DNA from 3 places in the Rhodococcus artemisiae genome. Region 1 is predicted to be linked to each of the others. Evidence: riboswitches for the same ligand, from Rfam matches in the RefSeq annotation. Region 1 holds a riboswitch; each other region holds the start of a gene.
What was found. Region 1 has a riboswitch for cobalamin ahead of Q7514_RS19060 (ABC transporter substrate-binding protein). Riboswitches for the same ligand answer to the same signal wherever they lie in the genome.

Region 1 (10,609 bases):
ATCAGCGGAACCGGCCGCTATCTCAAGGAGGTGTCGGGCGGCAAGGTCAAGGTCGTCGGCGCCGACCCGGAAGGCTCCGTGTATTCCGGCGGTACCGGTCGCCCGTACCTCGTCGAAGGTGTCGGCGAGGACTTCTGGCCGGCCGCATACGACCCCGCCATCCCCGACGAGATCATCGCCGTCTCCGATGCCGATTCGTTCGAGATGACCCGTCGCCTCGCCCGCGAGGAAGGCCTGCTCGTCGGTGGGTCGTGCGGAATGGCCATGGTCGCGGCTCTCGAGGTCGCCGAGCGTGAAGGCCCCGACGCCGTCGTCGTGGTCCTGCTGCCCGACGGTGGTCGCGGGTACCTGTCGAAGATCTTCAACGACAAGTGGATGGCGTCCTACGGCTTCCTGCGCGCCCCGCTCGACGGCAAGCCCGACGACTCCATCGTCGGCGACGTGCTGCGCGGCAAGACCGGCGACCTGCCGGCACTCGTGCACACCCACCCGTCGGAAACCGTGCGCGACGCGATCGAGATCCTTCGCGAATACGGCGTCTCGCAGATGCCTGTGGTCGGTGCCGAGCCGCCTGTCACCGCCGGTGAGGTCGCCGGTTCGGTCAGCGAACGCGAGCTGCTCAGCGCCGTCTTCGAAGGACGCGCCAACCTCGCTGACTCCGTCGAGAAGCACATGAGCCCGCCGCTGCCCAACATCGGTGTCGGCGAATCGATCTCCTCCGCGACGAAGGCGTTCGGCGACACCGACGCGCTCATGGTGATCGACGACGGCAAGCCCGTCGGCGTCATCACCCGCCACGATCTGCTTGGTTTCATCTCCGAAGGCCGATAGGACAGATTTCAGATGACAGACAACACACAGCACGGCTTCGCTACCCGCGCAATCCATGCAGGCTTCGAGCCCGACCCGCAGACCGGCGCGGTCAACGTGCCGATCTACGCGTCGTCGACGTTCGCCCAGGACGGCGTCGGTGAGATGCGCAACGGCTTCGAGTACGCGCGCACGGGCAACCCCACCCGCCGTCCCCTCGAAGCGAACCTCGCGGCGCTCGAAGGCGGCACCTTCGGGCGCGCGTTCGGTTCGGGTATGGCCGCCACCGACTGCCTGCTGCGGTCGGCGCTGAGGCCCGGCGACCACCTCGTGATCCCCAACGACGCCTACGGCGGTACGTTCCGGCTCATCGACAAGGTCTTCACGCAGTGGGGCATCGAGTACACGCCCGCCGCGGTCAACGACCTCGACGAGGTGCGCGCGGCCCTGCGCCCGAACACCAAGCTCGTATGGATCGAGACCCCCACCAACCCGCTGCTCAACATCGGCGATATCGCTGCACTCGCCGACATCGCGCATACCGGTGACGCGAAGCTCGTCGTCGACAACACGTTCGCGTCGCCGTACCTGCAGCAGCCGCTGTCGCTCGGCGCGGATGTCGTGCTGCACTCGACCACCAAATACATCGGCGGACACTCCGACGTCGTCGGTGGCGCACTGGTGACCGACGAGGAAGAACTCGACACCGCGTTCGCATTCCTGCAGAACGGTGCAGGCGCGGTCCCGGGGCCGTTCGACGCCTTTCTCACCCTGCGAGGCATCAAGACCCTCGCGGTGCGCATGGAACGGCACAGCGACAACGCCGAGAAGATCGTCGATGCGCTCTCCGGGCACAAGGCCGTCACCCAGGTCCTGTACCCCGGTCTCGACTCGCACCCGGGCCACGAGGCCGCCGCGAAGCAGATGCGCCGGTTCGGCGGCATGATCTCGGTGCGCCTCGCCGGCGGGCGCCAGGCTGCGCTCGACTTCTGCAAGCGCACGGAGATCTTCACTCTTGCCGAGTCGCTCGGTGGCGTCGAGTCGCTCATCGAGCACCCCGGCGCCATGACCCACGCGTCGACGGCGGGCTCGGCCCTCGAGGTGCCGGACGATCTCGTGCGGCTGTCCGTCGGCATCGAGGATGCCGCCGACCTCCTCGCCGACATCGAGCAGGCACTGGGGTAGTCCCACCCGTCGAATACAGCCGTGGCTCCCGGAAGAACTCCGGGAGCCACGCGCATGAGTGGAGCCGCACCGACCGGATCCGGTCGGTGCCAGGTGAGTTAGGCTGCCGAGGTACCAAGCCGAAACGGACAGCGTTACGGGGGAAGCCGGTGTGAACCCGGCGCGGTCCCGCCACTGTGATCAGCAGAGCACATTCTGCCGAAAGCCAGAGCGCCCAGCTGTCCGTTCCTGATTTCGAGGCGCGTGACCTCGGAAAGGAACGACGTGCACACATCTCTGGGGTACCGGCGCGCCCGCATGCGCCGGCTGATGGCCTCCACAATGACTGCGGGAGTCGTTCTCGTGGTGTCCGCGTGCGGTCAGGCGGTCGACGACACCGGCAGCGCGCAAGAAGCGGGGGAGCTGTACGTCGATCTCGACAACTGCGGAATCACCACCGAGTACACCGCGGCGCCGGAACACGCGGTCACGCTGACCTCCAATGCCACCGAGACCATGCTCGAGCTGGGACTCGAAGACCGCATGGTCGGCACCGCGTACATGCGGGGACGCGAGATCGCACCGGAGTACACCGACGCCTACGGGCAGGTGCCGATCCTCTCGTCCGAGCAGCCCACCATGGAACAGCTCATCGACGCAGACCCGGATTTCGTCTATTCGGGTTACCCCGACGGTTTCAGCGAGAAGACGGGTCATACCCGCGAACAACTCGGCGATGTCGGCATCGACACCCACCTGAACCCTGAAGGCTGCGCCACGGGTCCGGTGGAAATCGACGATATCTTCGCCGAGATCACCACCATCGGAGAGATATTCCGCGTCCCCGATCGTGCGGAAGACTCGGTTGCCGAACTCCGTGCCCGACTCGACGACGTGCGGTCGCGGGTGGGCGATGAGGAACCGGTGACAGTGTTCCTGTACGCGTCCGGCACCGACACGGCGTCGACGACGGGTGCGAACAGCATGGCCACCGCGTTGATAGAAGCCGCGGGCGGCGTCAACATCTTCGGAGACGTCCCCGAGCGATGGATGAGCGTGTCGTGGGAGCAGGTCGCGGAACGGAATCCCGACGTGATCCTGGTACGTGAAGAAGGCACCACACCGCAGTACCAGTCACCGTCGGTGACGACGAAGATCGCGGACCTGATGGCGGTACCGGCGATTTCGGCCACCACAGCGATCCGCAACGAGGCATTCCCGACGATCACGCTGTCGCAACTCCAGCCGGGCCCGTATTCCATCGACGGCGTCGAACATCTCGCACGCCAGTTCCACCCTGCCTCGTTCGGGTGATCGGGCAGGCTCAGCGCGCCCGCTTCCGGGTAGTGCTCGCCGTGTCGCTCGTCGTCCTGCTCGTTGCGGCCACCGTAGGTGTACTGGCGGGGTCGGTCGGAGTGGATGCGACGACGGCGTGGCGCATCATCGGGCATCGGATCTTCGGTCCCTCCGTGATCTCCCCCGATTGGACCAGATCCCAGGATCTGATCATCGCCGATACCCGCCTGCCCCGAGTTCTGCTTGCAGGCTGCGTCGGCGCAGGTCTCGCGCTCGTCGGTGCCACGATCCAGGCGGTCGTCCGTAACCCGCTGGCAGGACCCGGCATTCTCGGTGTGTCGGCGGGTGCGGCTGTCGGAGCCGTGGCGGTCCTGAGATTCGGATTGGGCGGCCGGGCCGTGCTGCTTCCGATCGCGGCGTTTCTCGGGGCGCTCGCTGCGATGGTGATCGTGCTCCTGGTGGCGCGGGGACGCGGACCGCTCGATCCCGTCCGTCTGGTCCTTGCCGGTGTCGCCGTATCCTCCGTGCTGAGCGCACTGACATCGCTGATGGTGCTGACCTCGCCCGATCAGAGTCTTGCCGGGCAGGTCCTACAGTGGACACTCGGTGGGTTCGGTGCTGCCCGCTGGGACACGTTGGCCCTTCCCGTCGTCGGGGTGGCTCTCGCTTGCCTCGCCCTGATGCCGCTCAGCCGAAGCCTCAATGTGCTGCTCACCGGAGACGAGAGCGCGACCGCGCTCGGCGTCGATGTCGGGCGAATGAGATTCGGGTTGATCGTGCTGTCGACGCTGCTGACCGGGATCCTGGTCGCGGTGAGCGGAGTGGTCGGGTTCGTGGGCCTGATGATTCCGCACATCGCGCGCATGCTGGTCGGTTCGGATCACCGGCGGATGCTGCCCGTCGCTCTCGTGGTCGGAGCCGCGTTCGCGATCGGTGCCGACCTGGTGGCCCGGACCGTGATGATTCCGCGGGAGCTTCCTGTAGGCATCATCACGGCACTCGTGGGCGGACCGTACTTCGTCTGGCTGTTGCGCCGCACATCACGGCGGTGAGGAATCGATGCTGAGATTCGAGAACATCACCGTACGCGCGGGTGGGCGAGTGTTGGTCGACGACGTGAGTTTCGACGTCGCTCCGGGTGAGGTCGTTGCCCTGGTGGGTCCGAACGGCAGCGGAAAATCGACGCTGCTGCGTACCGCGTATCGCGCTCTTCGTCCCGCGTCGGGCTCAGTCCACCTCGGTGGGCGCGATGTGTGGCGGAGTCCGGTGCGATTCGTCGGTCGCACAACAGGGGTCGTCGCGCAGACCACTCCGTCCGACTTCCCGCTCACGGTCGCAGATGTCGTCCTTCTCGGCCGCGCGGCGCACAAGGGAATGTTCGACGCAGACAACGAGACCGACGCGATGCTTGTGATCGCAGCGCTCGACGCTGTCGACATGAGTGACCACGCCGACCGGGATTTTGCTCGGCTGTCGGGTGGGGAGCGGCAACGTGTCCTGGTCGCGCAGGCCCTCGCAGGGGAGCCGTCCGTGCTGTTGTTCGACGAACCGACCAACCATCTCGATCTGCGCCACCGGCTTGCCTTGATGCGAGTGATCCGGGATCGGGCACAGACCGCGCTCGTCGCGCTGCACGATCTCGATCTTGCCGCCCGATTCTGTGATCGCATCGCGGTGATGAGCGCGGGGCGGCTGTGGGGCATCGGTACACCCGAGGAGATCGTGACACCGGCGCTGTTGTCCGAGATCTACGGCGTGGACGCCGAGATCCTGCGGCATCCGCGCGACGACAGTCCGATGGTGGTGCCGCTGTGAGAGAGGTGTTGCCATGACCGCACTATCTTCGGCGCAAGCCCGGCCGTTCACGGCCGGGACAGCCGATCTCTCGACCGGTGTGTGTCGGTGCTTGCTTGTACGGTGCGGGCGTGCAACTGCGATACCAATACCGCGTGTATCCGACGCCAGGCCAGCAGGACATGCTGGCCCGCTCGTTCGGATGCGCACGGGTGGTATTCAACGATGCACTGCGCGCCCGGCAGGACGCGTACGCAGCGGGAGTGAGGGTCTCGGACACCGACGTGCAGCGGTGGGTGGTCACCGCAGCGAAGAAGACCCCGCAGCGGGCATGGCTGGCCGAGGTGGCGTCGGTGGTGCTGGTCCAAGCCTGTCAGGACGCGCGGCGCGCGTATCGGAACTGGTTCGATTCTCTGTCGGGGAAGCGGAAGGGCCGCAAGGTCGGGGCGCCTCGCTTCCGGTCCCGCAAGGACAACCGGCAGACGGTCCGGCTCACCCGCAACGGGTTCTCGCTGCGTTCGAACGGCACGTTGTATATCGCGAAGGTCGGCGAGCTGAAGGTGGCGTGGTCACGGGAGTTGCCGTCCGAGCCGAGCAGCGTCACGGTCATCAGGGATTCGGCGGGTCGGTACTTCGTGTCGTTCGTGGTGGAGACCACCGACGAACCGATGCCCGAACTCGACTCCGAGGTGGGGATCGATCTCGGGCTCACCACGTTCGCGGTCCTGTCCGATGGAAAGGTGATCGAGTCGCCGAGGTTCTTCCGACGTGCCGAACGCAGACTCCGCAAGGCGCAGCAGAATCTGTCCCGAAAGGAGAAGGGTTCGAAGAACCGGGCCAAGGCCCGCCTCGAGGTCGCCAAAGCTCACGCGAAGGTGGCCGACGCCCGCAAGGATTGGGCACACAAGCACTCCACGACGATCGTCCGCGAGAACCAAGCGGTGTATGTCGAGAATCTGTGTGTCGCGGGCCTGGGGCGGACGCGGTTGGCGAAGTCGGTGCACGATGCCGGGTGGGGGATGTTCACCCGGTTGCTCGAGGAGAAGGCCGCCCGCTATGGGCGGACCTTCCAGCGGGTGGACCGGTGGTTCCCGTCGTCGCAACTGTGCTCGGTGTGCGGCGGGTCGGACGGTCCGAAACCGTTGTCGGTGCGGGAGTGGACCTGCACGGCGTGCGGTGTGGTCCACGACCGGGATCTGAATGCAGCCGAGAACATCCTCGCCGCCGGACGGGCGGAGAGGCGAAACGCCTGCGGAGGGACTGTAAATCCTGCCGCCTAGCGGAAGGTATGTCCCTGTGAAACAGGAACCCACCGAAAGCGCCGAGCGGGCGCTGGTAGGAATCTCGGGTTGTTCACGGCCGGGAGGACGTCAAGCAATGGGGAGTGCTCACGCACGTCGACACGGATGTGTCTCCGGCCCGGAGTATCGACGACGCGATCCGGTTGGCACGCCTCGCAGAGGAGTTGGGGTTCGAGTCGTTCTGGGTCGCGCAGCACCGTTTCGGTGACCAGGGCGGGGCGGTCCCCAGCCCGCTCGTACTGCTCGCGGCAATCGCCCGGGAAACCACGACGATCGCGCTCGGAACGGCCTCGATCGCCGCAGGATTCGAAGATCCCCGACGGCTGCTCGAAGATGCCGCCGTCCTCGACGCCTTGTCCGGGGGAAGGCTGCAGTTGGGATTGGGCAGCGGGTCGGCGCCGACAACATCACAGATATGGGGCATCGATCACGACACCCGCCACGACCGGTACTGGAATGTGGTCGACGCGGTACTGCACGGTGCCACCTCGGGTCTCGGTGTTCAGGAGGTGAGGTGTGCGGTGGTTCCCGAGACCACCGGGTTCGCCGAGCGGCTCTGGGTGACCACGGGCAGCGAAGCGGGCATCGACCACACCGCACGTCGCGGGCTCGGGCTCGTCGCCGGTCGCCGCAATGTCGACGAGCGCGGTGTCGGCTACGAGGATGCGCGCGTCGCGGGACTCATCGCACGTTACCGCGAGGCGTCGGGAGCGTCCGGACGCGTGGCATTGTCCCGTCCGTGCGTCGTCGCTCCCGACGATGCACGAGTGGAACAGTTGCGGGTGCTCGAACAGCAGGCGCGTTCGGCGGCGGGACGACCATACGATCCTCGCGCCTCCGTGGTGGGCACTGCCGAGTCGTTCATCGCGATGTTCTCGGACGATCCCGGCCTACCACTCGCCGACCACGTGCTGATCCACACGCGCCCACTGGCGTTGCCGTATCACGTGCAGGTCGCCGGTCTCGAACAGTTTGCCGATGCGGTGCGGCCACACGTGTCCTGAGGGGAGCGCGCTATCGCGACTTCGCGCAGCGTGTCCCTTACCCTGGGGCGATGGGTGCATTCGATCAGGTGCGGTTAGGAGAACCGGAGATCCGTGCGGCCGCGGAAGTGCTCGCGCCCGTCATGCGGAGAACACCGGTGTTGCCGTCGCGTGTGCTCTCCGAACGTACCGGCGTCCCGGTGTGGTTCAAATGCGAGAACCTCCAGCACACCGGCTCGTTCAAACCGCGGGGTGCGTACAACCGGATCGCGAGACTTGCAGCCGACGAACGTGCGCGCGGTGTCGTTGCGGCGAGCGCGGGGAATCACGCGCAAGGAGTCGCGTGGGCGGCGACCGGACTCGGCATCGCCTCGACGGTGTTCATGCCTGTCGGCGCTGCTCTGCCGAAGGTCGCCGCGACCCGTGCCTACGGCGCCGACGTCCACTTCGCCGGCCAGACGATCGACGACGCGCTGGTGGCGGCCCAGGAGTTCGCGGCCGACACGGGTGCAGTGTTCATCCACCCCTACGACCACGAGGATGTCGTGGCCGGACAGGGCACTGTCGGGCTCGAGATCGCCGAACAACTCCCCGATGTGAGCGCTGTGGTTGTCCCGACCGGCGGTGGCGGTCTGCTGGCCGGAGTGGCAGCGGCGCTCGCTGCCACTCGGCCGGAGGTCCGGGTGATCGGTGTGCAGGCCGACGGCGCGGCCGCGTGGCCCGGGTCGTTGCGCGCGGGGCACCCCGAACGAGCGCGGAACACGTCCACCGTCGCCGACGGCATTGCTGTGGGAATGCCTGGTTCCGTGCCGTTTCCGCTCGTGCAGGACCACGTCGACAGGGTCGTCACCGTCAGCGATGATGCCCTTGCCCGGGCGCTGGTGCTGTGCATGGAACGATCCAAGCTCATCGTCGAGCCTGCCGGTGCCGCTGCGGTCGCTGCGCTGTCCACCGCTGGGCTGGAGTTCGACGGTCCGGTCGCCGCGATCCTCTCCGGCGGCAACATCGACCCCTTGGTTTTGACTCATGTGATCGGGCATGGGCTACGAGCAGGAGGTCGATACCTCGCTGTGCGCGTGTCGATTCCGGATCGCCCAGGTGCTCTGGTCGGATTGTTGAGCGTGGTGGGGGACTCCGATGCCAGCGTCGTCGACGTCGTGCATTCGCGTACGGCAGGGCAGCTTGCGCTCGACGAGGTGCAGGTCGCGTTGACGATGGAAACCCGTGGTGCGCAACACCGCAGCGAGGTACTCGATGCATTGCGCGATGCCGGGTACGTGGTGGAGATCGAATAGGCCGGCCCGGCCGTCGCGGAGGACGACCGGGCCGAACGAGCGCCGTCGACGCAGTGCTGCGCTCGGCGGCAGCTCAACCCTGCTGGGACTCGAGTGTCGTGAGCGCCTGCTCGAACAGGTCGAGGTTGTAGTTCGCGTCCTCGAAACCGCCCACGGTGTCCTTGCCGCCGGGGAGCACGGTGCCGGCGACGACCGCTGGTACCGCCTGGAACAGTGGTTCGGCCATGACGGCCTCGAGTTCTGCATTCGGTTCCCCGCGAAGGTTCGTCACGTGGAGCAGTACTGTGCCGTCGAGCACGACCGGAAGCTGCTCGACGCTCAGTTCGGCCTCACCGTCCGATTCCGCGCCTGCGACGGCTTCCTCTGCGGGCGCGATGCGCGCGCCGGCCTTGGTGAACACACTTCCCCAGATGCTCTCGCTGCTGTAGGTGTGGAAGGTGCCCGCATTCCAGGAGCCGAGCAGCGCGAAGGTCTCGGTGTCGAGGACGGCGCGGTGTGTTTCGGCGATACGTGCGGTGCGCTCGTCGAAGTCGGTGACGAGCTGTTCGTAGGTGTCCTCCTTACCGAGGGCCTGCGCGACGAGTTCGACGCGTCCTTGCCAGTCGGCGCGACCGGGTCCGGCGATGTCGAGCACCAGGACGGGCGCGATCTCGCGCAGCGGGGCCAGATCGCTGTCCTCGATGCGGTTGTGGGCGATGATCAGGTCCGGCTCGAGGGTGGCGATCTGCTCGATGTCGGGTTCCGACCCGTTGGATACCACCGGGACATCCTCGATCTGTTCCCAGGTTTCCGGGGTGACGGACGTTTCATCCACGGCGCCGCGCCCGACTGGGACGACACCGAGGTTGATCAAAGGCTGCGTCGCGATGTGATGGATGGTGACGATGCGCTCGACGTCGACGGGGATTTCCACCTCGCCGGAGCCGTCGGTCACCGTGCGGACGGCAGCCTCCGTCGGTGCGGTCTCGGCCGGTTCGGGCGAGCTGCATCCGGTCAGGATCATGGCCAGGCTTGCCGCGGCGACCAGTGCACCGACTCCGAATCTGCGGCGTGAACGTGTGGCGAACATGGGACCTCTCGTGGGGACAAGATAACGCGGCACCGTATGTACGCGCGTAATTGCGAAAACGTTTCGCAATTGGCTAAGGTTAACCTAATCAATGTCGTTCGGGGAAGGTGCATGCAACCAATGGCTGCGGGATCAGGCCTTCGGAACCTGTTGTATCCGGTACGCGTTCGCCTCTTGATCTCCGGTGCGCTGCAGGTGTTCTGTGCGATCGGAACGGTGCTTCCGTTCATCGCGATAACCGAGGTGACGCGGGAATTGCTCCGCGGCGGAGTTGTCCCCTGGGGTTGGGTGTGGGCCGCGGTGGTGGCCCTGGTGGTGACGCCGCTCGTTCACAGTTGCTCGTTCTCGCTCAGCTTCGGCGCGAGTCGCGACATCCAGTACCGGATACGGCGGAACCTGGTCGATCATCTCGCGCGGGTGCCACTCGGCTGGTTCGGCGGCGTCACCGGCGGTGGACTACGCAAGCTCGTGAGCAGCGACGTGGCCGCTCTGACCGGGCTGATCGGTGAAGCGATTCCGCTCGCACCCCGGTTCGCCGCCGTCTCGATCCTCGCGATCTCCTATCTCGCCTGGATCGACCCGCTGTTCACGATCGTGATCGCCCTGCCGGTGGTCATCGCTTCTGTACTCCTGGTCCACCGCCCGCCGGTAGCCAACGACCTCGAACGGGAATACCGTCGCACCGCTCGGGGGTTGAGCGAGCGCGCAACCGAACTCGGCCAGGGCATGGCCGTCTGGAAGGTGTTCTCGGGCAGTCGCCTCGCTGACGACAGATTCGTCGATGCCATCGACCAGCACACCCGCTCCTACCTCGCGACCGAACGTGCCCGAGACAGGCGGGGGCGCCTTCCGCTGACCCTTTCGTCGTGGTCGTTCATCCTGGTCTGGACGACGGTG
Region 2 (10,609 bases), on a different contig from region 1:
GCGCCACCGGTGCCGCGCTCGTCGTGCAGCTCACCGAGGGTTTCGAACGCCGTCTGCTCGCCGAGCCGCCACTTCGCCGACTTCACGAACTGGAACACCGCCACCGACCAGCCCTGATTCCAACCGCGCAGGGCCAACCCGAACGCCGCGGTGGACTTGCCCTTGCCGTCGCCCGTGTTGACCATCAGCAGCGGCCGATTGCGGCGCTGGCGGGTGGTGAGCCCGTCGTTCGGTACGACCTCGGGTTGTCCCTTCGGCATCAGGCTGCTCTCCCACGCACGATCGAGGTGAGGGCGTCGGCGTGAACCTCGCCCACTTGTACATACTCGGCGCCGAGCCGGTCGGCGAGTTGCGCCGCGAGTCCCATCCGGAAGCGACCGGTTTCGGAGTCGACGACGACCGCCGCGACCCCCTGCGCCCGGAGGACATCGGCGGCCTCGAGAGAACGGGCGACCGCGTCGGTGCCCGAGGTGGCGCGTCCGTCGGTGACGACGACGAGTAACGCCCGCCTGTCCGGATCGCGCAGCCGATGACGCCGGATCGTCTCGGCGGCCTCGGCAAGGCCTTCGGCGAGCGGAGTGCGCCCCCCGGCCGGGAGTTCCCGCAGACGAGCTGCCGCGACATCGACGGAGTTGGTCGGGGGCAGCGCGACGGTCGCGCTGTCGCCGCGGAAGGTCACGAGCCCGACCGTGTCGCGGCGGCGGTACGCATCGAGCAGCAGCGACAGGATCGCTGTCTTGACCTGTGTCATCCGCTGCTTGGCGGCCATTGACCCGGATGCGTCGACGCACAGCAACACGAGGTTCGCTTCCCGGCCCTCGACGACCTTGCGTCGCACGTCCCAGCCGCGTGAGGTCAGTGCGCTGGCACGGATCGTCGCGGGGAGGTGGACCGCGCCGGTGTCGCCGGCGCGGTCGCCGACGGTGCGCCCGATGGTGGTGGCCGCCTTCGAGCGCCTGCCCGCGACACCACGCCCGGTGCGGTCGACGGAGAACAGTCGTGTCCGGTACGGATCGGCCGGCGCATCCACCGAGTTCGGAACGCTTGTGTTCGAGCCGGACGGTGGGTCGGCAGGGGAGTCTTCCGGGTCGGGCGCGCCGCCACCGTCGGGGTCGTCGTCGGGATCCAGGTCGGGATCAGGCTGCGAATCGGGCCGATTCAGCAATTCGTCGAGCAGATCATCATCGGTATCGGGGTTGTCGAACGGGTTGCGGCGCCGCCGATGCGGCAGCGCGAGCTTCGCGGCGACCGCAACGTCCTCGCGGGTCACGTCGTCACGACCGGCCCATGCCGCGTGCGCGACCGCGGTCTTGGCGGTGACGAGATCGGCGCGCATGCCGTCGACGTCGAACGCCGCGCAGATCTCGGCTATCGACACCAGAGCGTCGTCGCCCAGGCGCACCGTCGACACGCGTTCGCGCGCCGATGCGATCCGCCGGGACAAATCCTGCTCGGCCGCGGACCACTGCGCGACGAACGAGTCGGGGTCTGCGTCGAATGCCAGGCGGCGGCGCACGATCTCGACGCGCAACTGCGGGTCGCGGGGCGCTGCGACGTCGACGGCGAGCCCGAACCGGTCGAGGAGTTGAGGACGGAGCTCACCCTCCTCGGGGTTCATGGTTCCCACCAGCACGAACGTCGCGGCGTGACTCACGGACACGCCGTCTCGCTCCACCGTCGACCGCCCCATGGCGGCGGCGTCGAGCAGCAGGTCGACGAGGTGGTCGTGCAGCAGGTTCACCTCGTCGACGTACAGCACGCCGCGGTGTGCGAGCGCGAGCAGGCCCGGCTCGTACTCGGCGGTGCGAGCCGACAGTGCCTTGCCGAGGTGCAGCGATCCGGTGACGCGATCCTCGCTCGCGCCGACGGGGAACTCGACGAGCCGTGCGGGCCGGATGTGCGACGGCGCGTCGGCCGGATGCGGACCGTCGGGGCAGCGCGGATCGGGGGAGGACGGGTCGCAAGCGAACCGGCAGCCGTCGACTTCTGCGACCTGCGGCAACAGCCCCGCTTGCGCCCGCACCATCGTCGATTTGGCGGTGCCCTTCTCACCGCGCACCAGCACACCGCCGATCGACGGCGACACCGCGCACAGGGTCAGGGCCAGCGCCAGGTCGTCGGAACCGACGACAGCGCTGAACGGATACACGAGCACTCCAACCTCCACAGGCTCCCGCTGGGATGTCCACTTCGGCAACCGATCGAAGGCCGGTCTTCGGACTTCCCGGTCGAGCGTCGTGCGATCGCCTTCCCGAAATTCTCCGGTGGCTGCGCTCACGCGCATGATCGACGACTCCCGGGTCACCGCAGCGGGCCTGTGCCGGATTCTCACCGGCTTCCCGATTATCCCTGTGAAGGGCACCTTCGATGTGTCTTGCCGCGGCCGAGTCTATCCACACCCGCCCGTCTCCCGGGCCACGGGCTATCGTTCACGGCCATGGGTTCACGGATCACCGTCGTCGGAATCGGCGCCGACGGCTGGAGCAGCATGTCGGCGACCGGCCGCGAGCACGTGCTCGCTGCCGACGTCCTGCTCGGCGGCGAGCGGCACCTCGCGATGATCCCGCCGACCGACGCGGCCCGCGAGCAGTGGCCGTCCCCGCTGCTCAGCAGTCTCGACGACCTGCTGGCCCGGCACCCCGGCAGGGTCGTGGCGCTTGCCTCCGGCGACCCCTTGGTATCGGGTATCGGCTCGACCCTCATCCGTCGTCTGGGCAGGGACGCAGTCGAGGTGATCCCCGCCGTGTCGTCCGTGGCACTCGCCCGGGCCCGCATGGGGTGGTCGGCCGAGGAATGCGACACCGTCACCCTCGTCGGCCGCGACGTCGACGCGCTGCGCCGTTACCTGAGTCGAGGTCGCCGGCTGATCGTCCTGACCTCGAACTCGTCGAGCCTTCCGGAGATCGCGCGGCTGCTCGTGGGGGAGGGATTCGCCGATGCGGCAGTGACGGTGCTCGGCAACCTGGGGGCTGACGAAGACCGAATCGCCAGCACCGCAGGTGATCTCGTGGACACCGCGGGTCCGCAGCTCGGTCTCCTGTGCATCGAGTGCGTCGGGGCGGAGGGGCTGTCCACGACACCCGGACTCCCGGACGAATTCTTCGAGAACGACGGTCAGCTCAGCAAGCGACCGATCCGGGCTGCCGCGGTGTGTGCACTTGCGCCGCGACCGGGGGAACTGTTGTGGGACGTGGGAGCCGGTGCCGGATCCGTCGGGATCGAGTGGGCCCGCACCGATCCGCGTTGCCGTGCCATCGCGATAGAGAAGGACCGGATGCGCGGCGACGCGATCGCGCGCAACGCCGCCCGCCTGGGTGTGCCGTCGCTGCGGGTCGTGACCGGTGGTGCGCCCGACGCGCTGGCCGGGCTCGACGTCCCCGACGCGATCTTCGTCGGAGGTGGTGGAAGCAGGGACGGAGTACTCGAGGCCTGCTGGCATGCGTTGCGGCCGGGTGGTCGTCTCGTCGTGCATGCGGTGACCCTGGAGACAGAGGCCGTGCTGGTGCAGTGGTGGAAGAAATGTGGAGGCGAACTGTCGCGGTTGTCCGTCGAACAGGCCTCATCGATCGGAACATTCACCGGGTGGCAGTCGCTGCGACCGGTTGTGCAGTGGAGTGTCACGAAAGGCGAAAAATGACAGTACATTTCGTGGGATCCGGCCCTGGTGCCGCAGATCTGTTGACGCTGCGGGCAGTCGATCTGCTCCGCGCAGCCCCGGTCGTGCTCTACGCGGGGACGTATCTCGACGCCGAGATCCTCGAGCACTGCAAGGGCGACGCCGAACTGATCGACACCCAGCATCTCGACCTCGATCAGATCACTGCACACCTCGTCGACGCCGATCGTCGCGGACTCGACGCGGTGCGGTTGTGCTCCGGCGACCCGTCGCTGTATTCGGCGCTGACCGAACAGACCCGGCGCCTCGACGCCGAAGGCGTTGCGTGGGACGTGACGCCGGGGGTCCCCGCCTACGCTGCTGCCGCAGCGACGCTCGGTACAGAGCTGACCGTGCCGGAACTCGTTCAGACTGTCGTCCTCACGCGCACGCAAGCGCGGTCGACCTCGATGCCCGACACCGAAGCGCTCGCGCGCGTCGCGGGTCTCGAGGCGAGCCTGGTGCTGCACCTGGCCATCACCCGGATACGCGTGCTCGCCGCCGAACTCTCCGAGACCTACGGCTCGGACTGTCCGGCGGCGGTGGTGGCGTTCGCGTCGCGCCCGAATCAGATCGTGCTGCGCGGCACACTCGCCGATATTGCAGAGAAGGTCGAGGTCGCGGGGTTGAAGCACACCGCAGTGATTATTGTCGGGCGTGCCCTCGGGGTCCGGGACACACCCGACGTGGCGTGTTCACATCTCTACGATCCGGCGCGCGACCGGTCTATTTGAGCATCGCGCCGGCGTCGACCGGCAGCGAGACGCCGGTGATGAACCGCGATTCCTCGGACGCGAGGAACAGCACTGCGTTGCTGATGTCGATCGCGTCGACCCACGGGGTGGGCAGCACGTGCATCATCTGCGACAGGGGCGCGAAATCCTCCTTGGTCGGGTTCTCGAGGTCGGGTCGGAACATCTTGAACGTCGACTCGTTGAGAAGCATCGGGGTGCTCACCTGCGTCGGGCAGATGGCGTTGACGCGGATGCTCTCCTCGCCGAGCTCCATGGCGAGGGTGCGCATGATGCCGATCATGCCGTGCTTGGCGGAGACGTAGTGCCCGACGCTCGGGAGAGCCCGCAGGCCACCGACGGAGCTGGTGAGGATGATCGAGCCACCGTTGCCTGCTTCACGCATGTGCGGCACCGAGACACGCGTGGTCGCCCATACTCCGGTGAGGTTGACGTCGATCATGTCGCGCCAGCCCTTTTCGTCGAGGGCATCGAGACGATCACCCGAGCTCGCGAGACCCGCATTGGCGCAGATGATGTCGAGGCGACCGAACCGCGCGACACCGTCGTCGACGATGGCCTGCATCGCGGCCATGTCGCGGACGTCGGCCTGCGCGGCGTAGATCTTGCCGCCCGCCTTCTCGACCAGCGACACGGTCTCTTCGAGATCCTCGGGCGTCGACATCGGGATCGGCACCCCGTCCAGCTGCTTACAGACGTCGACCGCGATGATATCGGCACCTTCTTCCGCCAATCTCACCGCGTGACTGCGTCCCTGTCCGCGTGCTGCGCCCGTGATGAACGCGACCTTGCCTTCGACCCGTCCCGTCATGTCACTCCCCTGTGCTCGTTGTGGTGGCCGCGGCAGCTTTCACTGCCGCGATGATGCCCTGATATCCGGTGCATCGGCAGATGTTCCCGGACAGTGCTTCCCGGATCTCTCCGTCGGTCGGAGACGGGTTCTCATCCAGGAACGCCGTGGCCGAGACGATGAACCCCGGTGTGCAGAAACCGCATTGGAGACCGTGATGATCGCGGAATGCGGCCTGGACCGGCGACAATGTGCCGTCGTCGGACGCCATTGCTTCGATGGTGGTGACCTCGGCGCCGTCGGCCTGTACCGCGAAGACGAGGCACGCGCGTACGGCCTCGCCGTCGAGCAGGACCGTGCACGCACCGCACACGCCGTGTTCGCAGCCGAGATGTGTTCCGGTGAGGCCGCAGTCGACGCGTAGGTAGTCGGCGAGAGTCAGCCGCGGCGGCACCGAGTGGCGACGCGGGCTACCGTTGACATGAACTTCGATGTCTACATTGGTCATTCGGACCCCTCCCGGGCAGCAGTTGCCTCGTCCACCGCGCGACGCCACGCACGGGCTGTGATCGTCGCTCCCACCCGCCGGCGGTAGGCGGCGGGGCCGTGCAGGTCGTCGGAGACCGTGTCGAGCGAATCGAGTGCGCGCCGTCCGATCTCGTCGGCGTCGATCTCGCGGATGGTCCGACCGAGGAGTTCCGACTCCACCGCGGTGACGCGGACGGGCGTCGGGGCCACACCGAACAGCGTGATCGCGCATCGGTCGAGTGTCGACGCGGCATCGAGGCGGATCGCGATTGCTGCGCCGGCAAGTGCGAAGTCGCCGGCGCGTCGGGCGAATTCCTCGATCGCGAACCCGGATCGCCCGTTCCACGTCGGGAAGCTCACGCCGGTGAGCAACTCGTCGGCTTCGAGATCGGTGGTCCACATCCCGGTGAAGAACTCCGAGGCCGGGATGGTGCGGCTGCCTCGAGGTGACAAAGCCTCGATCTCGGCGTCCAGCGCCAATGCAACCGCGGGGTATTCGGCTGCGCCGTCGCCGTGCGCAATCGACCCTCCGAGGGTGCCACGGTTGCGGATCTGGAAGTGGCCGATCAACGGGGTCGCGCGGGACAGCAGCGGGACTGCGGTCGCGAGCTCGGTGGAGCGGCCGACTGTCGAGTGTGTGGTGCCCGCGCCGATCCACACCGCGTCGCCGCGCCGTTCGATGCCGCGCAGTTCTGCGAGTTTGCGCAGATCCACGAGGTGATCGAACACGGCGAGCCGCAGGTTGAGCATCGGCATCAGACTCTGCCCGCCCGCGATGAACTTTGCTTCGTCGCCCAGCCCTGCGATGAGCGCGACCGCGTCGGTAGCGGTGCCGGGTGCGTGATAGTCGAACGCCGAGGGCTTCATGCCTTCACCGCCTGGACCTCGTCGAGCATCTTGATGATCGTGGCGGGGGACAGGGGCAAGCTGGTCACTTCCACTCCGAAGGGTGCCAAGGCATCGGCGACCGCGTTGACCACGGCCGGGGACGCTCCGATCGCGCCGCCCTCACCGACGCCCTTGTAGCCGCCGGGTCCGGCGCTGGGGGATTCGACGTGCCCGATCTCGATGTCGGGAACGGTGTCGGTGGTGGGAAGCAGATAGTCCATGAACGTGGTGGTCACAGGGTTGCCGTCGTCGTCGTACGCGAGGTGCTCGTAGAGAGCGCCACCGATTCCCTGGACGGTGCCACCGTAGATCTGGCCTTCGACGATGTCGGGGTTGATCATCGGACCGCAGTCTTCTCCGACGATGAATCGGAGGATCTTCACGGCCCCGGTCTCGATGTCGACCTCGCACGTGCAGACGTGGCTGGCGTTGGCCCACAACATCATGGACGGCGAATGGTAGCGGCCGCTGGATTCGAGTCCCGGCGGCACACCCTGCGGCAGTGTCTCGGCCTGGAAGTAGGAGATCTCGGCGATCTCCTTCAACGTGATCCCGACGTTCGGGACGCCCCGCACCGTCGCGCGACTGTCCACGAACTCGATGTCCTCGACCGCGGCTTCGAGCTTGTGTGCGGCGATGGCGAGGATCCGGTCGCGCAGCACCGACGCGGTTTCCCGGACTGCTCCCGCAATCATCGACCCGGAGCGACTACCACCGGTTCCGGCACCGAACGGGGTGATCGCGGTATCGCCCTGGATGGTGTGGACATCGGCGATGTCGACACCGAGCGCATCGGCAGTGAGCTGCACGGCGGTGGTTTCGAGGCTGTTCCCCGACGACCCGCCTGCAACGTAGACATTGACCTTGCCCGAGGGTTCGATGCGAATCGTCGCACCCTCTGTGGCGTGGAACGGCGTTGCACCCGTGGTGGGTTCGATGTAGGTGCAGGTGCCGACCCCGATGTAGCGCCCTTCGGCGCGTGCGCGTTCCTGCTCCCGCCGGAATGCGTCGTAGTCGAGGATCGACAGAGCATGCTCGAACGTCTCGAGCGGCGTCGAATCGTTGTACGGCATACCCAGTGGGTTGGCGAGCGGCAGATCTGCGGCGCTGAGCATATTGCGTCGCCGGAGTTCGACGGGATCGATGTCCATCTGACGTGCCGCGACGTCGAGCAGCATCTCGCGCGCCAGGGATTCGAACTGCCACGGCCCGCGATACGCGACCCGGCCGACGGTGTTCGTGTACGTCAGCTTCATCGAGAACGCGGCGGCGGGCACTCGATAAGGTCCGGGGAACAGCATCCCGACGACCGCCCCGGACGTCACCGGCGAGGGAATCGGGTAAGCGCCGACGTTCTGGACGTGGTCGATCGAGGCGCCGAGCAGCTTGCCGTCGGCGTCGAACGCGAAACGCGCGTCGCCGCATTCCTGGCGGGCCATGCCGGCCGACATCATGTGTTCCTGTCGGTCTTCGATCCATTTCACCGCGGCCGGAAGTTTTCTTGCGGCGAGCAGCACGGCGATGTCCTCGCGCTGCGGAACGACCTTCTGGCCGAAGCCGCCACCGGTGTCTCGCATGATCACCCGGACGCTGTGCTCGTCGAGCCCGAGCAGGCGGGCGGTGAAGCCGCGGACCTCGTGCGGGGATTGAGTGGAGGCCCAGACGGTCATCTCGCCGGCCGACCATTCGGCGACGAGGCCGCGGGTCTCCATGGGGACCGCGATGTAGGCCTGCTGATGGATGGTCCGGGAGACCACGTGGGCTGCCTCGTCGAATGTCTTCGCCAGCTCGTCGGGGAGTGGACCGCCCATGGCCGCGGCGATATTCGCGGGGTGCGCGGCGTGGACCAGCTCGTCGGCCCGATCGGCGGCGGTGTAGTCGACGACCGGTGTCAGCGGGTCGTAGTCGACGGCGACGAGCTCGACCGCGTCCTCCGCGATGTACCGGTCGTCGGCCACGACCAGTGCGACGGGATCGCCGACGAAACGCACTTCGTCCTCGGCGAGCGGGGGCCAGTTCAGGGCCGGCATGTACGGCCCGTCGAGCGCGTAGGTCTGCTCGTGGATTCCGGGTGCCAGGTCGGCGGCGACGTACACCGCGTGGACCCCGTCGAGTGCGAGAGCCTCGGAGATGTCGATGTCGACGATCCGGGCGCGTGCGAACGGGCTGCGCACGAAGCATGCGTGGAGCATGCCGGGACGTGTCACGTCGTCGACGAACATGCCGGCGCCGGTCAGGAGTCGGGGGTCTTCGACTCGCTTGATGCGAGTCCCGACGTAAGCGGAAATGCTGGGCCTCATCACAGAAATTCTCACCTCGGCCTTCGGTGGATGCTGAGCAAGTGTCTAGCACCCCCCGAAGTGAGGTGTCAATCACATTCTCTTGAAGAGAGCATGTTCTTCTCGCAGGTGCGGGGCCCGGGTGTGCCGTGTGACGTCGCAGAACGGCGATGTGCGGGGTGGTTGACAGTCGCCCGGTGAACGTCGTTCACTGCGTGGGGTGAACGACGTTCACCGAAGTGGCGATGGAGGATCGGGATGGATACAGCGACCCCGTCGCGAAGTGCGGCGTCCAGCGGTGTGATCACGGCACTGTTGAGCGTCGCGGGTCTCGTCGTGGCTCTCCAGACCACTCTCGTGGTACCCCTGCTGCCGGATCTCCCGGAGCTGCTCGATGTCACCGCGGGTGATGTCGGCTGGCTCATCACCATCACCTTGCTGACCGGAGCGGTGGCCACGCCCATCGTCTCCCGGATGGCCGACATGTACGGCAAGCGCCGGATGATGGTGCTTTCGCTGTCGATGATGGTCGCCGGTGCGCTGATCGCGGCGATCGGAGGCGACTATCTGTTCGTTCTCATCGGACGCGGGTTGCAGGGGTTCTCGTCGTCGCTCATTCCGGTGGCGATGGCGGTCCTGCGCGATGTGCTTCCTCGCGAGAAGGTCGCCGGGGCTGTGGCGCTCACCAGCTCCACGATGGGAATCGGTGGTGCACTGGGCATGCCGGCGGCGGGCGCGTTGTACGACAACTTCGGCTGGACGTCCGTCTTCTGGGTGTCTGCGGCAGTCGGCACATTGCTCATGCTGGGCATCCTGCTCGTCGTTCCGGCCTCCGCGACGGGAACCCGGGGCCGGTTCGACATTCTCGGTGCGCTGTTGCTGTCGCTCGCCCTGACGGCTCTGCTTCTGGGGATCTCGAAGGGCCCGACGTGGGGCTGGTCGAGCGCGCAGACCGTCGCGTGCTTCGTCGCGGCCATCGCCATCGCGGTGGCCTTCGTGCCCTACCAGTTGCGAGTGAAGGCCCCGATGGTCGACCTGCGCGTGTCGGCGAGGCGCACGGTGCTCCTTGCCAACCTTGCCGGACTCTTCATCGGATTCTCCGCGTACGCCAGCCTGTTGGCGACCACACAACAGTTGCAGCTACCCGAGATTACCGGCTTCGGATTCGGGCTCAGCGCCGCAACGGCCGGGCTGTGCATGATCCCCGGCAGCCTGGCGATGTTCATGACCGCGCCGGTGGCCGGGAGACTCACCATGCGCTTCGGTGGGCGCTTCACCCTCATGCTCGGGACGATCGTCATGACCGCGGCCTACAGCTTCCGTATCGCCTGGGACGACACCGTCGCCCTGATCATCATCGGTGCGGCGATGGTGAGCATCGGCAACGCCTTGGCCTATGCGACCCTGCCGGCACTGATCATGGCTGCTGTTCCGGTCACCGAAACCGCGGCCGCGAACGGCCTCAACAGCCTCCTGCGCACCATCGGGATGTCGAGCATGAGCGCGGTGGTCGCCGCGTTGCTCGCCAGTATCACCATCGAGGCGTCCGGCGCGACCTTCCCCGCGCACGGCGCCATCATCGTGATCTTCGTGATCGCGGGTTCCTCCACATTCGTCGCCATGGTGTGCGCCGTGCTCCTGCCGAGGCATCGGCCGGTGCGCACGCCTCCGGTCGCCGATCCGACCGAGGCGGCGTGAGGCGGCGATGATCGAACGG
Region 3 (10,609 bases), on a different contig from region 1:
TGTCGGCTCGTCCAGCACCAGCAACGATGGGTCCTGAGCGAGGGCGCGGGCGGTGAGAGTGCGTTGTCGCTGTCCGTCGGACAGCTCGCTGAACTGCCGGGACGCCAGGTCTGTCGCGCCGACCGCGTCGAGCGCCCAGTCCACCGCGGCATTGTCCTCCGGTGAGAGTCGTGCGCCGGCCGAGAGGTGCGGGGTGCGTCCGAGTGCGACGAGTTCGCGCACCGTCAGCAGGCCGGGATCGATGCGTTCGGTGAGGACGACGGAGATCCGGGTCGCGAGGTCTGCCGGTCGAACAGACGACACGTCGTCGCCGTCGATGAGAACCTGTCCGCGCAGCGCCGGTTGCAGGCCACACAGGGTGCGGATCAATGTCGACTTCCCTGCACCGTTGGGACCGACCAGGGCGGTGAGCTCACCGGGGCGAGCGACGGCGTCGAGACCGGTCGCGATCTCGGTGATGCCTCTCTTCCGTAGCGCGCGGCGGCGTGTGTAGCCGATTGTGACATCGCGCAGCTCCACACCGTTCACAACACCGTCGCTGTTCGCAGGGTCGTCGCTGTTCACAGGGCCGCCCCCAGTGCCCCACGCCGGCTGCGGACGAGGACGACGATGACGACCGGCGCGCCGACGAGCGCGGTCACCGCATTGAGCGGGAACACCGTGTCGGTGCCAGGCATCTGGCTCACCACGCCGCATACCAGCGCCACCACCGCACCGAACAGTGCGACTCCGGGCAGCAGCACTCGATGGTCGGAGGTTCCGAATGCCATGCGCGACAGGTGCGGAACGATGAGCCCGAGGAATCCGATGGGTCCACAGAAGGCTGTGGTGACGCCCGCGAGCAGTGCGGCCGATACCACCGTGGTCAGCCGGACGACGCGGATATCGATTCCCATCGACCGGGCATAACCTTCACCGAGGAGCAGCGCGTTGAGGGCCCGTACCGTCAGGAGCGCCACGGCTATGCCGCCGACCACGACGGGCACCAGCAACTTCAGGTCCGACCACGTGGTCGCAGTGAAACTGCCCAGGCCCCACACGAGGAACTGCTGAGCGCGCTGCGGGTCGGCGTAGACGAGGAGCACGGAGACGACGGCCGTGGTCGCCGACCCGAGCATCACGCCGATGAGCAGCAGCGTCACCGCCGAACGTACCCACCTCGACAGCACCACGATCAGCATCAGCACGGCCGCCGCGCCGAGCGCGGCAGCGATGACGACTCCGGTGCGGCCGAGCCCGGCGAGATTCGCTGTGAATCCACTGGCTCCTCCGCCACCTGCCACGACGACGAGCGCGACACCGAGACTCGCGCCGGAGCTCGCGCCGAGGATGTACGGGTCGGCGAGCGCGTTGCGGAACAGGGTCTGCATCTGCAGGCCGGCGATGCCGAGTGCCGCACCCACCGCGATCGCGGTGAGCGTGCGAGGTAGCCGGAGGTCTCGGATCACCATGTCCCAGCGGGGATTCTGCGCGTCCTGCCCGAGCAGGACCCGGAGAGTCTCGTCGAGTGGCACCGTGACCGATCCCACCGTCACCGATACGACGGTGGCGACCACGAGCGCCGCGATCAGTGCGGCGAACGCCACCGCCACGCGCCGGGCACGGACCGGGGGAACGGAGGTCTCAGTGACTGCCGGTGCCGCGTCGAGCACGGTGGTCATGCCGGCAGTTGCTGATAGAACGTGAACTCGTGATCGGGCAGCAGCTCGGGATGCAGGACCGCGACCAGGTCGGACAGGACCAGATCGGGTCGCAGCACCCCACGTTCGTAGAAGTCGTTACCGCCGCCCGGTCCGAGCGCCTTGTTCGCGTTCCACACCTGACCGGTGCCGACCGCCGCGAGGTCACCGTAGCGTTCGTCGTCGGCCAGGGCGTCGCCGATCGAGGTCCAGCTGTTGACGACAAGCCAGGTAGGTGCGTCGGAGGACTCCGCGACCACGGCCTCGAAGTCGAGGGGCAGTGACCCGGTACCGGTGACGTCCTGCCACGGCCACGTGGCTCCCGCATCGCTGAACAGGCGGCCCATGTAGCTGCCGCCCGACGACATGTACCACGTTCCCTGCGACATCCCGCCGAGCAGCACCGGTGAGGGTTCCGCTCCCGCGGCCTTGTCGGCGACCTCCAGGTAGTCGCGGCGGATTCCGTCGTAGACCTCGGCTGTGCGGACCTCAGTGCCGGTCAGTGCCGCCATCACCTTGATCCACTCGGCGCGACCCAGCGGCGACGCTTCGAGCCACTCGGCGTTCGCGACCACACCGATCCCGGCTTCACGCAGCTGCGCGTATGCGGGGTCGTCGGTGCCACCGGTCATCACGACGTCGGGTGCGGCGACGACGACGGCCTCGGTGTCGATAGTGCCGCCGGCCGCGTATTCGGCGACGTCACCGGACGCGATCCGATCGACGACCGAGGTGTCACTTACATAGGATCCGTTGGACACGCCGGTGAGTACGTCGAGCACGCCGAGTTCGGTGACGAGCGGCAAGTGTGTCGTCGAACCCGAATACAGGCTGTCGACCGGCACCGAGATCTGCTGGGCGTCGGCCAGATCGTCCGACAGGTCCGGTGCCGGTGCACCACACTTGACCAGCACATACGACTCCGGTTCGGCGCCCGAGTACGGCTCGTCGACAGTGAGCACCTGGTAACTGTTCTCGTAGGTGATCGAGAAATTCTCTGCGTCGACGACCTCGGACTTGTCGGGGAAGTAGTCGACGCTCGGATCGAAATCGGTGATACATCCGTCGGGGGCGGCGGTGTCGGTGTCGGTGTCGGTGGTGGCGGTCGAGCAGCCGACGAGGGCCAGACCCGCGACTGCCGCAGCGCTGAGAAATCTGAGTGGAACGGCGCGAGCGCGCATGGCGAAGACGCCCTTTCTCGGGGAGGTCCGCCCCGTCCAGGTGAGTGCGGCGACGTGAGTATCTGGCTCCCGGGAGAGTTGCTCCCCGGTCACAGTGGCGGGACCGCGCCGGAATCGCACCGGCTTCCTCATGTGTCGTCGCATACGACGTCGGGAACCTAACACGGACCAAGACGGCAATACGGACCGGGTTCTTCATGGTTATCGTGGAGGGACCACAACGATCGAAAGGACCGGTATGGGTGTCAGCTTGGCCAAGGGTGGAAACGTCTCGCTTTCGAAGGAGGCGCCGAATCTCACGGCGGTGACGATCGGACTGGGCTGGGACGTCCGGGCCACGACGGGAAACGACTTCGATCTCGACGCCAGCGCACTCCTTGCGAGCGCGGCCGGCAAGGTCCTCTCCGACCAGCACTTCGTGTTCTACAACAACCTGCGTTCTCCCGACGGTGCGGTCGAGCACACCGGCGACAACCTCACGGGTGAGGGTGACGGCGACGACGAGTCGATCAACGTCGATCTCGTTGCACTTCCTGCCGATGTGCAGTCGGTGGTGTTCCCGGTGTCGATCCACGACGCCGACGCGCGTGGCCAGTCGTTCGGACAGGTGCGTAACGCATTCATCCGCGTCGTCGACCGTTCCAACGACCGCGAACTCGCCCGCTACGACCTGACCGAGGATGCCTCGACCGAGACCGCGATGGTCTTCGGTGAGCTGTACCGGCACGGCGCCGAGTGGAAGTTCCGCGCAATCGGCCAAGGCTACGCATCCGGGCTCGCGGGGATCGCTCGGGACTACGGCGTGAACATCGGCTGACCCGGTAGCGGTCCGCCGACGAGGCGTGTGGGGTGCCCGGCGACTGCCGGCACCCCACACCTCGTTTCGGTCGGGCTCAGTTCTCGATCCACAGCTCCTCGGGCAGCGGGGAGCCCAGCGTGTAGAGACGCAGACCGTGGACCTTCTCGCCCACCATCACGGACGGTGACGATCGGACATACCAGACGCCCGGGTCGAGTTCGGCAATCCGCGTCTGGACGACGTCGTAGGCCTGCTTGCGTTCGTCGATGGTCTCTGCTGTTCTGCCGGCGTCCAGCGCGTCGTCGAGGCGGGGGTCGGAGACCCCCATGAAGTTGCCGGTCGACTCGGAGTGGAACGCCGTCCAGAGCGCGTAATCCGGGTCCTGGGTGATCGCCGACGAGACCATCATGTCGAAGTCGTGAGCACCGGCTCTCGCGGCGCCCGTGGGGAAGTCCACCACCTCGACGCCGACCTCGACATTGTCGTAGGCGTTGAGCTGTGCCTGCAGGGCTTCCGCAGTGGCCTGGTTGTCGACACCGGTGTAAGTGGTGAAGGTGAACTCGACGGGCTTCCCGTCGGCTGCAAGTTCGTCGAACAAGGTCTGGGCGGCCGCCTGGTCCTGCTGCGGTAGCGCGATATCCGAATAGAACGGTGAGTCTTCCGGGAACAGGGTTTGTGGCACCTCGCCGTCACCGTTGAACACGATGGAATTGATCATGTCGCGGTCCACGGCCAGCGCTACTGCCCGGCGCGCTCGTTCGTCGTCGAACGGGGCGCGCCGCAGGTTCATTCCCAGGTACTGCCCTCCGCCGGCGGACACGGTGGACACCTGTGCTCCCGCGTTCTGGGCCCTGATGACGCTCGACGGATTCGTTTCTGTGGACAGGTCGGCGTCGCCGGTGGTGATTGCGTTCACCCGCTGGTTGGTGTCCGCCACCGAGCGGATCGTGATCGCGTCGAGGTAGGGTTTCGGCGCATCCCAGTAATCGGGGTTGCGTTCGAGTTCGATGGCGCCCTGCCGCATCCATCGCGTGAGTTCGAATGGTCCGGCACCGACAGGTGCGTCGTCGAATGATGCTCGGCCGTTGCCGAGTGCGGTCGGTGAGGCGATCCAGTTCATGGATGTGGCGAGCATCCCCTGCGGGAAACTTGGATTCGGTTCGTGCAGAACGACCTTCAGCGTGGTCTCGTCCACCACCTCGGTCGCTGCGACCTGGGAAACCTGGCGGATGGCAGTGGATCCGAGTGCCGGGTCGCGGAGCCGCTCCCAGTTGAACTGGACTGCAGCAGCGTCGAGCGGCGTGTCGTCGGTGAACATGAGCCCTGGGCGAAGCGTGAGTTCGTACGTGGTACCCCCGTCGGTGCTGTCGAATCCCGTCGCCATGGTGTATTCGATCTCGTTGGTGTCGGGATCGTTGATCATCAGGGTGCCGTAGAGGGCGTTGCCCAGCAACGGTTGGTGTACCCAGGTATTGGAGAGTCCGGCGGGATCGAGCGTTCGGGGCTCGCCGATCTGGAGCGCGCTCAATCGCCCCCCGGTCGCCGGGTTTCCGGTCGTGGCCGAGGTGGGTGATTCGCTGGGGCTCGAGCCGCAGGCAGCCAGAACAAACACCGAGATGGCTGTGACGAGCACGGATGTTGCGGGATGGGGTCTGATCATCATCAACCTCTCGGGCGGCTTGCTCGATGGGCAAGCGCAGAGGGCGGCCGGCGGGTGCCGGGCGCGTCGGATCGATCCGAAAATAGGTGTCGACCATTGGTTGAGTCAACCGTTCGAACCCGAATCCCTGAAATTCCCTCCCGATTCAAGGATTCTTGATTCGAACAGTTGACTTAACCAAAACTCGGGGATATCTTGCGATAATCGATCGAATGAAACCGGAGACCGGTGTGGCGAAAGACTCGAAGAGCATGCAGGATTCGAATACCCTCCGGCCTGTCGACGGATCGAAGACCCGTTTGCTTCTGATTTCTGCGGCAGAGAAGCTGGTGGCCGAGAACGGCCCCGAGGGAGTGTCGTCACGGCAGATCGCCGCTGCTGCCGGCCAGACCAACAATTATGCGGTGCAGTATCACTTCGGGAGTAAAGAAGGACTGCTCGACGCGGTGTTCGCACATCGCCTCCAGCGCGTCGATGCAGTGCGCGCCGAATTGTTCGACACCGTGTCGTCCAGTGGGGGAGAGCCCTCGGTGAGGAGATGGCTCGACGTCCTGCTCCTTCCCTTGGCCAACGAAGTAACCGCCCCGGAAAGCCGGTACGTCAGCTTCCTCGCACGTGTATTCCTGTACCGGTTCAACGAGATCCCCCTGTGGTTCGGGGGTGGTGAACGGCCGATCAGCCCGATCGCGATCCGTGCGGCCGAGATGATCAGAGCGCAGATCTCCTACGTGCCCGAGGCTGTCCGGAACCGGCGGATACACGTGGTTCTCGCGCAATGCCTGCTCGCTCTGGCGAGTTTCGAGCAGCAACTGGCGAACGGCGAGACCCCGGATCTGCCGTTCGACGTTTTCGTCACAGACTTGTTGGATACCGCCGCGCAAGGACTTGCCACGCCCCTGTCGGAGGCGACGGCGAGTGCTCTGCGTGCGCACGAAACCCGATTGGAAACCTCATGAGTACACCCCCGAAGCGCGCGCCGGAGGGAGCCCCCAACGTCGTCGTCATCCTTCTCGACGACCTCGGATTCGGGCAGATAGGTTGCTACGGGTCCGATATTGCGACGCCCAACATCGACCGACTCGCTTCGGACGGATTGCGATTCAATCGTTTTCATGTGACAGCACTGTGTTCCCCCACCCGCGCGGCGCTGCTCACGGGTCGCAATCACCACGCTGTGGGGATGGGCTTCCTCTCCGACATTCCCACCTCCGAACCCGGGTACACCGCGAGCATTCCTCCGACGGCGGCAGCACTGCCGCGGATTCTGCGTGACGCCGGATGGAGCACCATGGCGGTGGGCAAATGGCACCTGACCCCACCCGGGGAACGCAGCAGCGCGGGTCCGTTCGACCGGTGGCCGCTGGGGATGGGTTTCGAGAAGTACTACGGTTTCCTTCGCGGCGACTCCAATCATTGGGCGCCGGAGCTGGTGCGCGACAACACCTATGCCGATCCGCCGCGCGGACCACGCGACGGGTACCACCTGACCGAAGACCTTGCCGACGAAGCGATTCGGATGGTCGTCAACCAGCAGGAGTCGGCACCCGGCAAGCCCTTCTTCCTGTACTTCGCGACCGGGGCCATGCATGCGCCGCATCACGTCGAACGATCATGGGCGGATGCCTACGCAGGAAAGTTCGACGGCGGATGGGAGAGGTGGCGCGAGGCCGTGTTCGAGCGGCAACTCACGGCCGGGGTCGTTCCGGAGGGAACGACGCTGACCGAGCGGCCGTCGTGGGTGCCCGACTGGGATTCCCTGACCGACGAGGAACGCCGGGTCTATGCGCGGATGCACGAGGTCTACGCCGGATTCCTCACCCACACCGATGCGCAGATCGGGAGGGTCGTCGACAGTCTCGACAAACTCGGTGTCCTCGACAACACACTCGTCTTCGTGATGTCGGACAACGGTGCGAGCGCCGAGGGTGGGGTGGGCGGCACCTACAACGAACACCGCTTCACTCATAACATTCGCGACGACGCCTCGGAAAGCATGGCACTCCTGGATGATTGGGGTGGACTCGACGGGTATCCGCACTACGCGTGGGGTTGGGCGTGGGCGGGCAATACCCCGTTCCGTCTGTGGAAGCGATACACCTGGCTCGGTGGCACCCGTGTTCCCATGATCGTGCACTGGCCCAGTGGAATCCGCGATGCCGGTGGGGTTCGTGATCAGTTCGCCCATGCGATCGACATCCTGCCCACGATCCTCGACGCGTGCGGCGTGACGATGCCGGATACGGTCGGTGGTGTCGACCAGCTTCCGGTCCACGGGGCGAGCCTGCTCCAGTCCTTCGGAGATGCTGCCTCGCCGTCACCCCGATCGACCCAGTACTTCGAGATGCTCGGGTCCCGATCGATTGTCGCCGACGGTTGGAAGGCCACGACCGACCACGTATCCACCGGCGTCCTCGACGAGGAGTTGCTGATGGAGGGCAGCAGGGACTTCGATACGGACACGTGGTCGCTTTTCCGGCTCGCCGAGGACTTCTCCGAGGCGCACGATGTGTCCGACCAGCACCCCGAAGTGGTTCGCGCCCTCGAACGGCAGTGGTTCATCGAGGCCGGCCGCAACAACGTGACCCCGCTCGCCGACAGCCTGCGAGGTCGGGCCGGGGCCATCAGGTCGCGTCTGTATCCGATTCCGCAGCGTCTCACGTTGTATCCGGAAGGCGGACCGGTCTCGGATGATTCATTGCCGCGGATGGCGGGTGGTGGCCGGGTTCTCGCAGAGGTGGACGTGCCGGACAGTGCCCCCGAGGGAGTCTTGTTCGCGCTCGGTGACTGGACAGGAGGTTTCGCCGGATTCGTCGACCGAGGCATCCTGACCGTGGTCGCCGCAACACCGGGCGGTGAGATCCGGGCGGTCGCGAACCGTCCACTCTGCGGGGGACGTCACATCCTCGGATGCGCATTCCGGCTCGCGTCGAACGGGTCGCTGCGAGTGGAAGCACTCATAGACGATGCCGTCGTCGGAGCTGCAGACAGCGACTACGAGCTGCCTCACGCGTGGCAGCACGGCGGCGCGTCGTTGGTCCTCGGACACGACAGGGGGCTGCCGGTATGCAAGGGCTACGAGCCGCCCTTCGCATGGAACGGTGTGCTCCATCGCGTGACCGTCGAAGCAGCCCGAAGCCGGCCGGTGGTGGAGGAGGACATCATTCGCGTTGCAATGCAGGTCGATTGACGAACCGACACAGAAGGAACCTCGAATCATGATCGACTCGACCATCGACACGACCGCCGCCGCGTCGGAAATCTACGCGAACGGGGGAGTCACGATCCGCAAGGTCGGCCACCACCTCGGGGCCGTCATCGACGGTGTCACGCTGTCCGGAGACATCTCCGGCGACACGTCCCTCGCAATCAGGTACGCGCTCGCCGTGAACAAAGTGATCTTCTTCCGAGGCCAGCACCATCTGACGGACGAGATCCAATACGAGTTCGGTGCGCGTATCGGCATTCCGACCACCGCCCACCCGTCTCTGGGCGCGGACGACAGCAAGACCCTGGTCCTGGAAGGAGCCGCGAGCGGTTGGCACACCGACGTCACCTTCGTGGACAGGATCCCGAAGGCCTCGGTTCTCCGTTCGGTGAAGGTGCCACCCTACGGCGGTGCCACCACGTGGGCGTCGACGACGGCGGCCTACGGTCAACTGCCGGAACCACTGCGGGTGCTCGTCGAAGGTCTGTGGGCGGTGCATTCCAACCGGTTCGACTACGCCGCGGCACTCGCACCCGAGAAGTTGAGCGGAAACTACTCGAAGTCGAAGCGGGATTTCCGCAGTGGGTTCGCGAAGACGACGTTCGAAACGGAGCACCCGGTGGTCCGTGTGCACCCCGAAACGGGCGAGCGAAGCCTGCTCCTGGGCCACTTCGTTCGTGAGTTCGTGGGTTTGAAAGCTGACGAGAGCAATGTGCTCTACCAACTCCTGCAGAACCGCATCACCAAGCTCGAGAACACTGTGCGATGGACCTGGGCGGACGGGGACCTGGCGATCTGGGACAATCGCAATACCCAGCACTACGGTGTCGCCGATTACGGCGATCACCCCAGGGAATTGCGGCGGACAACCCTCGCGGGTGACGTGCCCGTGGATGTTCACGGACAACCGAGTCGAGTCCGTAGCGGAGACGCCTCGAACTACTCCGTCGTCGACGATGCTGCACGGCTACCGGGATTCGCGAGCGTGTAGACACTCGACTCGTGTCAGCGCACCAGTCTCCACTTCGTCTCGTGGCGGTAGAACGTCGACCGCTTGAGCGCGCGAGGGTTCGGGACACCGTCGCGGGTGAGGAATGCGGAGGGAGAACCGAGCTGCACGGCGCGTCCCGTGAGCCACTTGTAGCCGCCGAACCAACGCGCTCTGTCGACGGCTGCGCGTAGTCCCGGCATCTGTGGCGTCGGCTCGATCCGGATGCCGGGCACCGTGCCCGAGAACAAGCGGGTGTCGTCGACATAGGCTTCACCCACGAGCGAGTTCTCCTCGCCGCGGACGAGCGCGCGTCCGACGAGGGCCACACCGGCGTCGTCGCGGATGAGCGGGATCGACTTCGCCTCCCCCTGCAGCGCGATGGACGCGGCCTTCGATCCGGTGCGTAATCCGTAGGCTTCGGTCGCGGGCGTACGCGACTCGGGGACGAACGCGACCTCGGTCGCGAGGCGGTCGGTGCGCATCAGCCGGGTCAGTGTCGCCGCGAACGCTGCGTCGTCGCCCACGATGATCAGTCGTGGGTCGTCCACCGACTCGGTGTGTGCGAACACATCCTCGAAGTCGTCCTTCTCGGGAATCGCAGGAGCCGACAGTGCGGTCACGGAGGTGAGTGCCAAGGGGAGTGGCACATCGCCGCATCTGAGCACTACCGGGGTCAACTGATCTCCTTGCTGGTCACGATCGGGCGGCCGTCGGTCAAGCGTCCACTGTAATCCGAACCCGTGCCGGTCGTGGGGACCCCGGATCATGGCGGGCCGGACCGAGCATTCGGATACCGGAACCGGACCTTCGCCGAAGGTGGACTACACTGTGGTCCCGGCTGCTGCCCGGATCCGGGCAGGACCCTGCAGGCGAGACCGCCCGCACGAACAACCCTGCCTGAGGAGCGCGAAATGCCGGCAATCGTCCTGATCGGAGCCCAGTGGGGCGATGAGGGCAAAGGCAAAGCAACCGATCTGTTCGGCGGTCGTCTGCAATGGGTCGTGCGTTATCAGGGCGGAAACAACGCCGGCCACACCGTCGTGCTGCCGAACGGCGACAAGTTCGCGTTGCACCTGATCCCGTCGGGCATCCTC

Region 2: another riboswitch for cobalamin. It lies ahead of Q7514_RS26170 (VWA domain-containing protein); the one in region 1 lies ahead of Q7514_RS19060 (ABC transporter substrate-binding protein).
Region 3: another riboswitch for cobalamin. It lies ahead of Q7514_RS25975 (ABC transporter substrate-binding protein); the one in region 1 lies ahead of Q7514_RS19060 (ABC transporter substrate-binding protein).

What each region holds. Positions count from the first base shown of each region.
Region 1 is NZ_JAUTXY010000009.1:75,439-86,047, reverse strand. Features, by position in the region: gene Q7514_RS19070 (cystathionine beta-synthase) at 1-831, shown strand, start outside; gene Q7514_RS19065 (cystathionine gamma-synthase) at 844-1,995, shown strand; cobalamin riboswitch at 2,108-2,232, shown strand; gene Q7514_RS19060 (ABC transporter substrate-binding protein) at 2,260-3,288, shown strand; gene Q7514_RS19055 (FecCD family ABC transporter permease) at 3,285-4,322, shown strand; gene Q7514_RS19050 (ABC transporter ATP-binding protein) at 4,330-5,085, shown strand; gene Q7514_RS19045 (RNA-guided endonuclease InsQ/TnpB family protein) at 5,196-6,344, shown strand; gene Q7514_RS19040 (LLM class flavin-dependent oxidoreductase) at 6,449-7,369, shown strand; gene ilvA (threonine ammonia-lyase) at 7,420-8,643, shown strand; gene Q7514_RS19030 (ABC transporter substrate-binding protein) at 8,717-9,712, opposite strand; gene Q7514_RS19025 (ABC transporter ATP-binding protein) at 9,833-10,609, shown strand, end outside.
Region 2 is NZ_JAUTXY010000015.1:162,877-173,485, reverse strand. Features, by position in the region: gene cobO (cob(I)yrinic acid a,c-diamide adenosyltransferase) at 1-260, opposite strand, end outside; gene Q7514_RS26170 (VWA domain-containing protein) at 260-2,155, opposite strand; cobalamin riboswitch at 2,190-2,381, opposite strand; gene cbiE (precorrin-6y C5,15-methyltransferase (decarboxylating) subunit CbiE) at 2,438-3,637, shown strand; gene Q7514_RS26160 (cobalt-precorrin-4/precorrin-4 C(11)-methyltransferase) at 3,634-4,389, shown strand; gene Q7514_RS26155 (mycofactocin-coupled SDR family oxidoreductase) at 4,382-5,218, opposite strand; gene Q7514_RS26150 ((2Fe-2S)-binding protein) at 5,220-5,705, opposite strand; gene Q7514_RS26145 (FAD binding domain-containing protein) at 5,702-6,592, opposite strand; gene Q7514_RS26140 (xanthine dehydrogenase family protein molybdopterin-binding subunit) at 6,589-8,913, opposite strand; gene Q7514_RS26135 (MFS transporter) at 9,151-10,590, shown strand; gene Q7514_RS26130 (TetR/AcrR family transcriptional regulator) at 10,598-10,609, shown strand, end outside.
Region 3 is NZ_JAUTXY010000015.1:121,114-131,722, reverse strand. Features, by position in the region: gene Q7514_RS25985 (ABC transporter ATP-binding protein) at 1-564, opposite strand, end outside; gene Q7514_RS25980 (FecCD family ABC transporter permease) at 561-1,661, opposite strand; gene Q7514_RS25975 (ABC transporter substrate-binding protein) at 1,658-2,860, opposite strand; cobalamin riboswitch at 2,897-3,028, opposite strand; gene Q7514_RS25970 (TerD family protein) at 3,099-3,677, shown strand; gene Q7514_RS25965 (ABC transporter substrate-binding protein) at 3,754-5,322, opposite strand; gene Q7514_RS25960 (TetR/AcrR family transcriptional regulator) at 5,532-6,275, shown strand; gene Q7514_RS25955 (arylsulfatase) at 6,272-8,506, shown strand; gene Q7514_RS25950 (TauD/TfdA dioxygenase family protein) at 8,535-9,515, shown strand; gene Q7514_RS25945 (hypothetical protein) at 9,530-10,180, opposite strand; gene Q7514_RS25940 (adenylosuccinate synthase) at 10,427-10,609, shown strand, end outside.